One region of the Streptomyces sp. NPDC025618 genome, then DNA from elsewhere that is predicted to be linked to it. Evidence: predicted binding sites of a transcription regulator. Region 1 holds the regulator's gene; the other holds the start of a gene.
The links. The regulator HrcA, encoded in region 1, represses chaperone genes, less so after heat shock. The targets are predictions, from matches to a motif close to TTNGCACTCNGNNNNNCNGAGTGCNAA.
Positions count from the first base shown of each region.

Region 2: groL (chaperonin GroEL) is a predicted target of HrcA. The motif match lies at 1,587-1,613, and genes of this name have one in related genera.

Region 1 covers NZ_JBVHLW010000002.1:234,300-237,710, reverse strand. The annotation lists gene ACZ4A5_RS03305 (MBL fold metallo-hydrolase) at 1-637, opposite strand, end outside; gene hrcA (heat-inducible transcriptional repressor HrcA) at 832-1,848, shown strand; gene dnaJ (molecular chaperone DnaJ) at 1,849-2,988, shown strand; gene ACZ4A5_RS03290 (nitronate monooxygenase) at 3,227-3,411, shown strand, end outside.
Region 2 covers NZ_JBVHLW010000070.1:8,781-12,191, forward strand. The annotation lists gene thrC (threonine synthase) at 1-321, shown strand, start outside; gene ACZ4A5_RS30650 (MoaD/ThiS family protein) at 369-644, shown strand; gene ACZ4A5_RS30655 (cold-shock protein) at 1,083-1,286, shown strand; gene groL (chaperonin GroEL) at 1,774-3,396, shown strand.

The DNA of each region.
Region 1 (3,411 bases):
CCGCGCCCCCCAGCGCCAGCAGCCGGTCCAGCGCGGCCGGCCACTGCCGGGGGAGCGCGTCCGGGCCCGCCTGCGGATCGCCCGACTCCTCGACCAGGTCACCGCAGAAGACGATCTCCGGCGCCCCGTCCGCCCCCGCCACCAGCACCGCCAGGTCGTGCGCCGTGTGGCCGGGACCCACGTTGGCCAGCAGCGCCTGCCGCCCGTCGCCGAGGTCGAGCGTGAGCTCGCCGGAGACCGGGTGGCGGGGCCGTACGAGCAGGTCCGCGGCCTCCGCGGCGGCCGTCGGGTCGGCGCCGTGCCGCACGGCGTCCCGCGCCAGCTCCTCGCGCTCGCGGAGGAGGACGTCGGCGAGCCCCACCGCGCCGTACACCTCCACCCCGGCGAACGCCGCCGTGCCGAAGACATGGTCGAAGTGGGGGTGCGTCAGAGCGATGTGTGTCACGTCACGGCCGATGAGCTCCCGCACCTCCCGCCGGACCTCCGCGCCCTCGCGTACCGTCGCCCCGGTGTCGACGAGCAGGACGGCCGCCGGGCCCGCGATCACCCCGATCGTGGCGTCCCACACGGGCATTCTGCGGCGCGCGACCCCTGGCGCGAGCCGCTCCCAACGGGCTGTCCCCTCATGGCTCTCCATACCCGGACGCTAGCCGGAGCGCGGTACGGTTGCCCGCCCGACGGGCGTGCGGCGGCGGTGTGTGCGGGCGCACGGCGGGACCGCTCTTGCCCTCGCCGCGGTGCACGGCCGTACACTGGCTGAAGGGATCTGGCACTCGTGACCATGGAGTGCCAGGGAAGGACCCCGTAAGACGGCTGGACTGGAGGTGCGCGGTGCTGAGCGAACGCAGGCTCGAGGTGTTGCGCGCCATCGTCCAGGACTATGTGGGCACCGAGGAGCCCGTCGGCTCCAAGGCCCTCACCGAGCGGCACCGCCTCGGCGTGTCCCCGGCGACCGTGCGCAACGACATGGCCGCGCTGGAGGACGAGGGCTTCATCGCCCAGCCGCACACGAGCGCCGGCCGCATCCCGACCGACAAGGGTTACCGCCTCTTCGTCGACAAGCTCGCGGGCGTCAAGCCCCTGTCGACGCCGGAGCGGCGCGCCATCCACAATTTCCTCGACGGCGCCGTCGACCTCGACGACGTCGTGGGCCGCACGGTGCGGCTGCTCGCGCAGCTGACCCGGCAGGTCGCGGTGGTGCAGTATCCCTCGCTGACCCGCTCGACCGTGCGACACGTGGAGCTGCTCTCGCTGGCCCCCGCACGGGTGATGCTGGTGCTGATCACGGACACCGGCCGGGTCGAGCAGCGCATGGTCGACTGCCCGGCGCCGATCGGCGAGACCTCGCTGGCGGATCTCCGCGCGCGGCTCAACAGCCGGGTCGTGGGCCGCCGGTTCGCGGATGTGCCGCAGCTCGTGCAGGACCTCACCGAGTCCTTCGAGCAGGAGGACCGAGGAACCGTTTCGACGGTCCTCGCGACCCTGCTGGAGACCCTGGTCGAGGAGACCGAGGAGCGGCTGATGATCGGCGGCACCGCCAATCTCACCCGCTTCGGGCATGACTTCCCGCTGACGATCCGGCCGGTGCTGGAGGCGTTGGAGGAGCAGGTGGTGCTGCTCAAGCTGCTCGGCGAGGCCAAGGACTCGGGCATGACGGTGCGCATCGGTCATGAGAATGCTCACGAGGGCCTGAACTCCACATCCGTCGTCGCCGTCGGCTACGGTTCGGGCGACGAGGCAGTCGCCAAACTCGGCGTGGTCGGACCGACCCGCATGGACTACCCCGGAACGATGGGAGCGGTACGCGCAGTGGCACGTTACGTCGGACAGATCCTGGCGGAGTCGTAAGTGGCCACGGACTACTACGCGGTCCTGGGCGTACGGCGCGATGCCTCGCAGGACGAGATCAAGAAGGCATTCCGCCGCCTCGCCCGTGAGCTGCACCCGGATGTGAACCCGGACCCGAAGACGCAGGAGCGGTTCAAGGAGATCAACGCCGCTTACGAGGTGCTCTCGGACCCGCAGAAGAAGCAGGTCTACGACCTCGGCGGCGACCCGCTCTCCGCGAACGGCGGCGGCGGGGGTGGCGCCGGCGGCTTCGGCGCGGGCTTCGGCAATTTCTCCGACATCATGGACGCCTTCTTCGGCCAGGCGTCGCAGCGCGGCCCGCGCTCGCGCACCCGCCGTGGCCAGGACGCCATGATCCGGCTCGAAGTCAGCCTCAGCGAGGCCGCGTTCGGCACGACCAAGGAGATCCAGGTCGACACCGCCGTCGTCTGCACCACGTGCAGCGGCGAGGGCGCGGCCCCCGGCACCTCCGCGCAGACCTGTGACATGTGCCGCGGCCGCGGTGAGGTCTCGCAGGTCACCCGGTCCTTCCTCGGCCAGGTCATGACATCGCGGCCCTGCCCGCAGTGCCAGGGCTTCGGCACCGTGGTGCCGACCCCGTGCCCGGAGTGCGCCGGTGACGGCCGCGTCCGGTCGCGCCGCACCCTGACGGTCAAGATCCCGGCCGGTGTCGACAACGGCACCCGCATCCAGCTGGCGGGCGAGGGCGAGGTCGGCCCCGGCGGCGGCCCCGCCGGCGATCTCTATGTGGAGATCCACGAGACCGCGCACCCGACCTTCCAGCGGCGCGGCGATGACCTGCACTGCACGGTCACCATCCCGATGACGGCCGCGGCCCTCGGCACGAAGGTGCCGCTGGAGACCCTGGACGGCGTCGAGGAGATCGACATCCGCCCGGGCACGCAGTCCGGCCAGTCGATCCCGCTGCACCAGCGCGGTGTCACGCACCTGCGGGGCGGCGGCCGTGGCGACCTCGTGGTCCACGTCGAGGTGATCACGCCCAACAAGCTCGACCCCCAGCAGGAGGACCTCCTCCGCCAGCTGGCGAAGCTGCGCGGCGAGGAGCGCCCCATGGGCGAGTTCAAGCCGGGGCAGCAGGGGTTGTTCTCGCGGTTGAAGGACGCGTTCAACGGGCGGTAGGCGCTGGGCCGGGGGTCCGGGGGTTGGTCCCCCGGGCGGGCACGGTAAGCCGGGGCAGCAGGGGCTGTTTTCGCGGTTGAAGGACGCGTTCAACGGGCGGTAGGCCGCGTGAAGTACGTACCGACGGATGGGCTGGAGCGATCCAGCCCATCCGGCGTTCGCGGGCACCCCGCAGTCGGGAACCACCGTCGTCCACAGCCCACCCGCCGGTGCCACCCGCGTGTGACACGATGTGGTCATGGCCATCGACACCCGGGGTGACGCCGTGCTGACGGACCTGCTCCGGCACCCCATCGTGCAAGCCCCCATGGCCGGCGGCGCCTCCGGCCCGCCGCTCGCCGCCGCCGTCTGCGAGGCCGGTGGCCTCGGATCGCTGGCAGCGGGCTACAAGACCCCGGCCGCGATGTACGAGGAGATCAAGCA
Region 2 (3,411 bases), on a different contig from region 1:
AACCCCGCCGACGGGCCGTATGTGCTCGACATCGCCCGGCGGACGGGCGGTGCCGTGGAGGACGTGGACGACGCGGAGATCGTCGACGCGATCCGGCTGCTGGCCCGCACGGAGGGGATCTTCGCGGAGACCGCGGGCGGGGTGACGGTGGGCGTCACCCGCAAGCTCATCGAGCGCGGGGTGCTCGACCCGGCGCTGACGACGGTCGTGCTCAACACCGGCGACGGGCTCAAGACGCTGGACGCCGTGGCGGCCGGGCCGTCCGCGACCATCCGGCCGTCCCTGGAGGCGTTCCGCGCCGCCGGGCTCGCCACCGGCTGACGTCCCCACCCGACCATTCACCGGAAGACCGGAAAGGCAGGACCCCCATGAGCATCTCCGTTCGCATCCCCACCATCCTCCGCACCTACACCGGCGGTGTCGCCGAAGTCCCCGCCGAGGGGGCGACGCTGGCCGAGGTGATCGGCGATCTGGAGAAGAACCACCCCGGCATCGCCGCCCGTGTCCTCGACGACGCGGGGAAGCTGCGCCGGTTCGTGAACGTGTATGTCAATGACGACGACGTGCGCTTCGAGCAGGGGCTTTCGACGCCCACGCCCGACGGCGCCGGGGTGTCGATCATCCCCGCCGTCGCCGGCGGCTGAGCTTTACGCAAGCTCCCTGCGAAAGACCCCCTGAATCGCCCCGGCCGTGAAACGGACGGGGCGATTCCGTCTGTTGAGCGCGATACAGTTGGGGCGATCCCCCTCCGGCGTCAGTGCCGAACGCATATGAGAACCCGTCAAGTTGTGCGCGAACTGTGTGCGCGAATTGTCGGGTTGCTTGCGCTATGCCCGGCCCGACTTGCCCTGGATCCACCGGAGTTCGCCGCATTTCAGCAATCAGCCGCGCCGGGAATTCTCGTCCGAGTGACCTGTTGCAGACGGCATCCGTGCAGATACATTCAGCCGCGGTCGACGCGTTCCGGCGCACACCATCGGGATTTCCCCTGCCACCGGCTGGGGAGAAGTTCCGGAGGTGAGGTCTGACCCGGGTCCGCGAAGTGCGGTCCTGCGCAAGGGCCAGTAATAGGGGAGTTAGGCATGGCTCAGGGCACCGTCAAGTGGTTCAACGCGGAGAAGGGGTACGGCTTCATCGCGGTCGACGGTGGTGCGGATGTATTCGTCCACTACAGCGCGATCCAGATGGACGGCTACCGCACCCTCGAGGAGGGTCAGCGAGTGGAGTTCGAGATCTCGCAGGGCCAGAAGGGGCCGCAGGCGGACATGGTCAAGCTCGCCGTCTGATCTCGGCGCATCGACCACCGGCTCACTCAGCTCGCAGGAGGGCCCGTACCCGCGCACCGGGGTACGGGCCCTTCGTGTGCCCTCGCGCGTGTACGTGTGCGCGTACACGCGCGCGTTCCGTGTGTACCCGGAGGTGTCCCGTCGCGCGCGTCCTTCTGTGGAGGCGCTTGCGCCCCCGGGCTTCGTCCGGGGGTGCCCCCGGTGCCACTAACGGTGCGCTCATGAACGGATCGCTTGCGCCCCCAGACTTCGTCCGGGGGTGCCCCCGGTGCCACTAACGGTGCGCTCATGAACGGATCGCTTGCACTCTGGTGGGTCGAGTGCTAATCATTGGCGTTAGCACTCTCCGAGTGAGAGTGACAGATTTGGACCGTCGGTGAGGTCCATCAGCCGGGTGGGGCAAGGAACCGCCAGGCCGGTGAGCCGTCCGTCGCGGGCGCCAGCGCGGTCCGGAGAAATCCACCCCGTCCTGGGAGGACCACTTCACATGGCCAAGATCATCGCGTTCGACGAGGAGGCACGGCGCGGTCTCGAGCGCGGGATGAACCAGCTCGCCGACGCCGTCAAGGTCACCCTCGGCCCCAAGGGCCGCAACGTCGTCCTCGAGAAGAAGTGGGGCGCCCCCACGATCACCAACGATGGTGTGTCCATCGCCAAGGAGATCGAGCTCGAGGACCCGTACGAGAAGATCGGCGCCGAGCTGGTCAAGGAGGTCGCGAAGAAGACGGACGACGTCGCCGGTGACGGCACGACGACCGCGACCGTCCTGGCCCAGGCGCTGGTCCGCGAGGGCCTGCGCAACGTCGCCGCGGGCGCCAACCCCATGGCCCTCAAGCGCGGCATCGAGAAGGCCGTCGAGGCCGTCTCCGGTGCGCTGCTCGAGCAGGCCAAGGACGTGGAGACCAAGGAGCAGATCGCCTCCACCGCCTCCATCTCCGCCGCCGACACCCAGATCGGCGAGCTCATCGCCGAGGCGATGGACAAGGTCGGCAAGGAAGGCGTCATCACCGTCGAGGAGTCCCAGACCTTCGGTCTGGAGCTGGAGCTCACCGAGGGTATGCGCTTCGACAAGGGCTACATCTCGGCGTACTTCGCCACCGACATGGAGCGTATGGAGGCGTCCCTGGACGACCCGTACATCCTGATCGTCAACTCGAAGATCGGCTCGGTCAAGGACCTGCTGCCGCTCCTCGAGAAGGTCATGCAGTCCGGCAAGCCGCTGCTGATCATCGCCGAGGACGTCGAGGGCGAGGCCCTGTCGACCCTGGTCGTCAACAAGATCCGTGGCACCTTCAAGTCCGTCGCCGTCAAGGCCCCGGGCTTCGGTGACCGCCGCAAGGCCATGCTCGGCGACATCGCCATCCTCACCGGTGGCACCGTCATCTCCGAGGAGGTCGGCCTCAAGCTGGAGAACGCCGGTCTCGACCTGCTCGGCCGCGCCCGCAAGGTCGTCATCACCAAGGACGAGACGACCATCGTCGACGGTGCCGGTGACAGCGACCAGGTCCAGGGCCGCGTCAACCAGATCCGCGCCGAGATCGAGAACAGCGACTCGGACTACGACCGCGAGAAGCTCCAGGAGCGCCTCGCGAAGCTGGCCGGCGGCGTGGCCGTCATCAAGGCCGGTGCCGCGACCGAGGTCGAGCTCAAGGAGCGCAAGCACCGCATCGAGGACGCCGTCCGCAACGCGAAGGCGGCCGTCGAGGAGGGCATCGTCGCCGGTGGTGGCGTGGCCCTGCTCCAGGCTTCCGCGGTCTTCGAGAAGCTCGAGCTCGAGGGCGACGAGGCCACCGGTGCCAACGCCGTGCGCCTGGCCCTGGAGGCCCCGCTGAAGCAGATCGCCGTCAACGGTGGTCTCGAGGGCGGCGTCGTCGTGGAGAAGGTCCGCAACCTCACGGTCGGCCACGGTCTGAACGCCGCGACCGGCGAGTACGTCGACATGATCGCCGAGGGCATCATCGACCCGGCGAAGGTCACGCGTTCCGCCCTGCAGAACGCCGCCTCCATCGCCGCGCTGTTCCTGACCACCGAGGCCGTCATCGCCGACAAGCCGGAGAAGGCCGCCGCGGCCGCTCCGGGCGGCATGCCGGGCGGTGACATGGACTTCTGAGCCGACTCCTCCCGT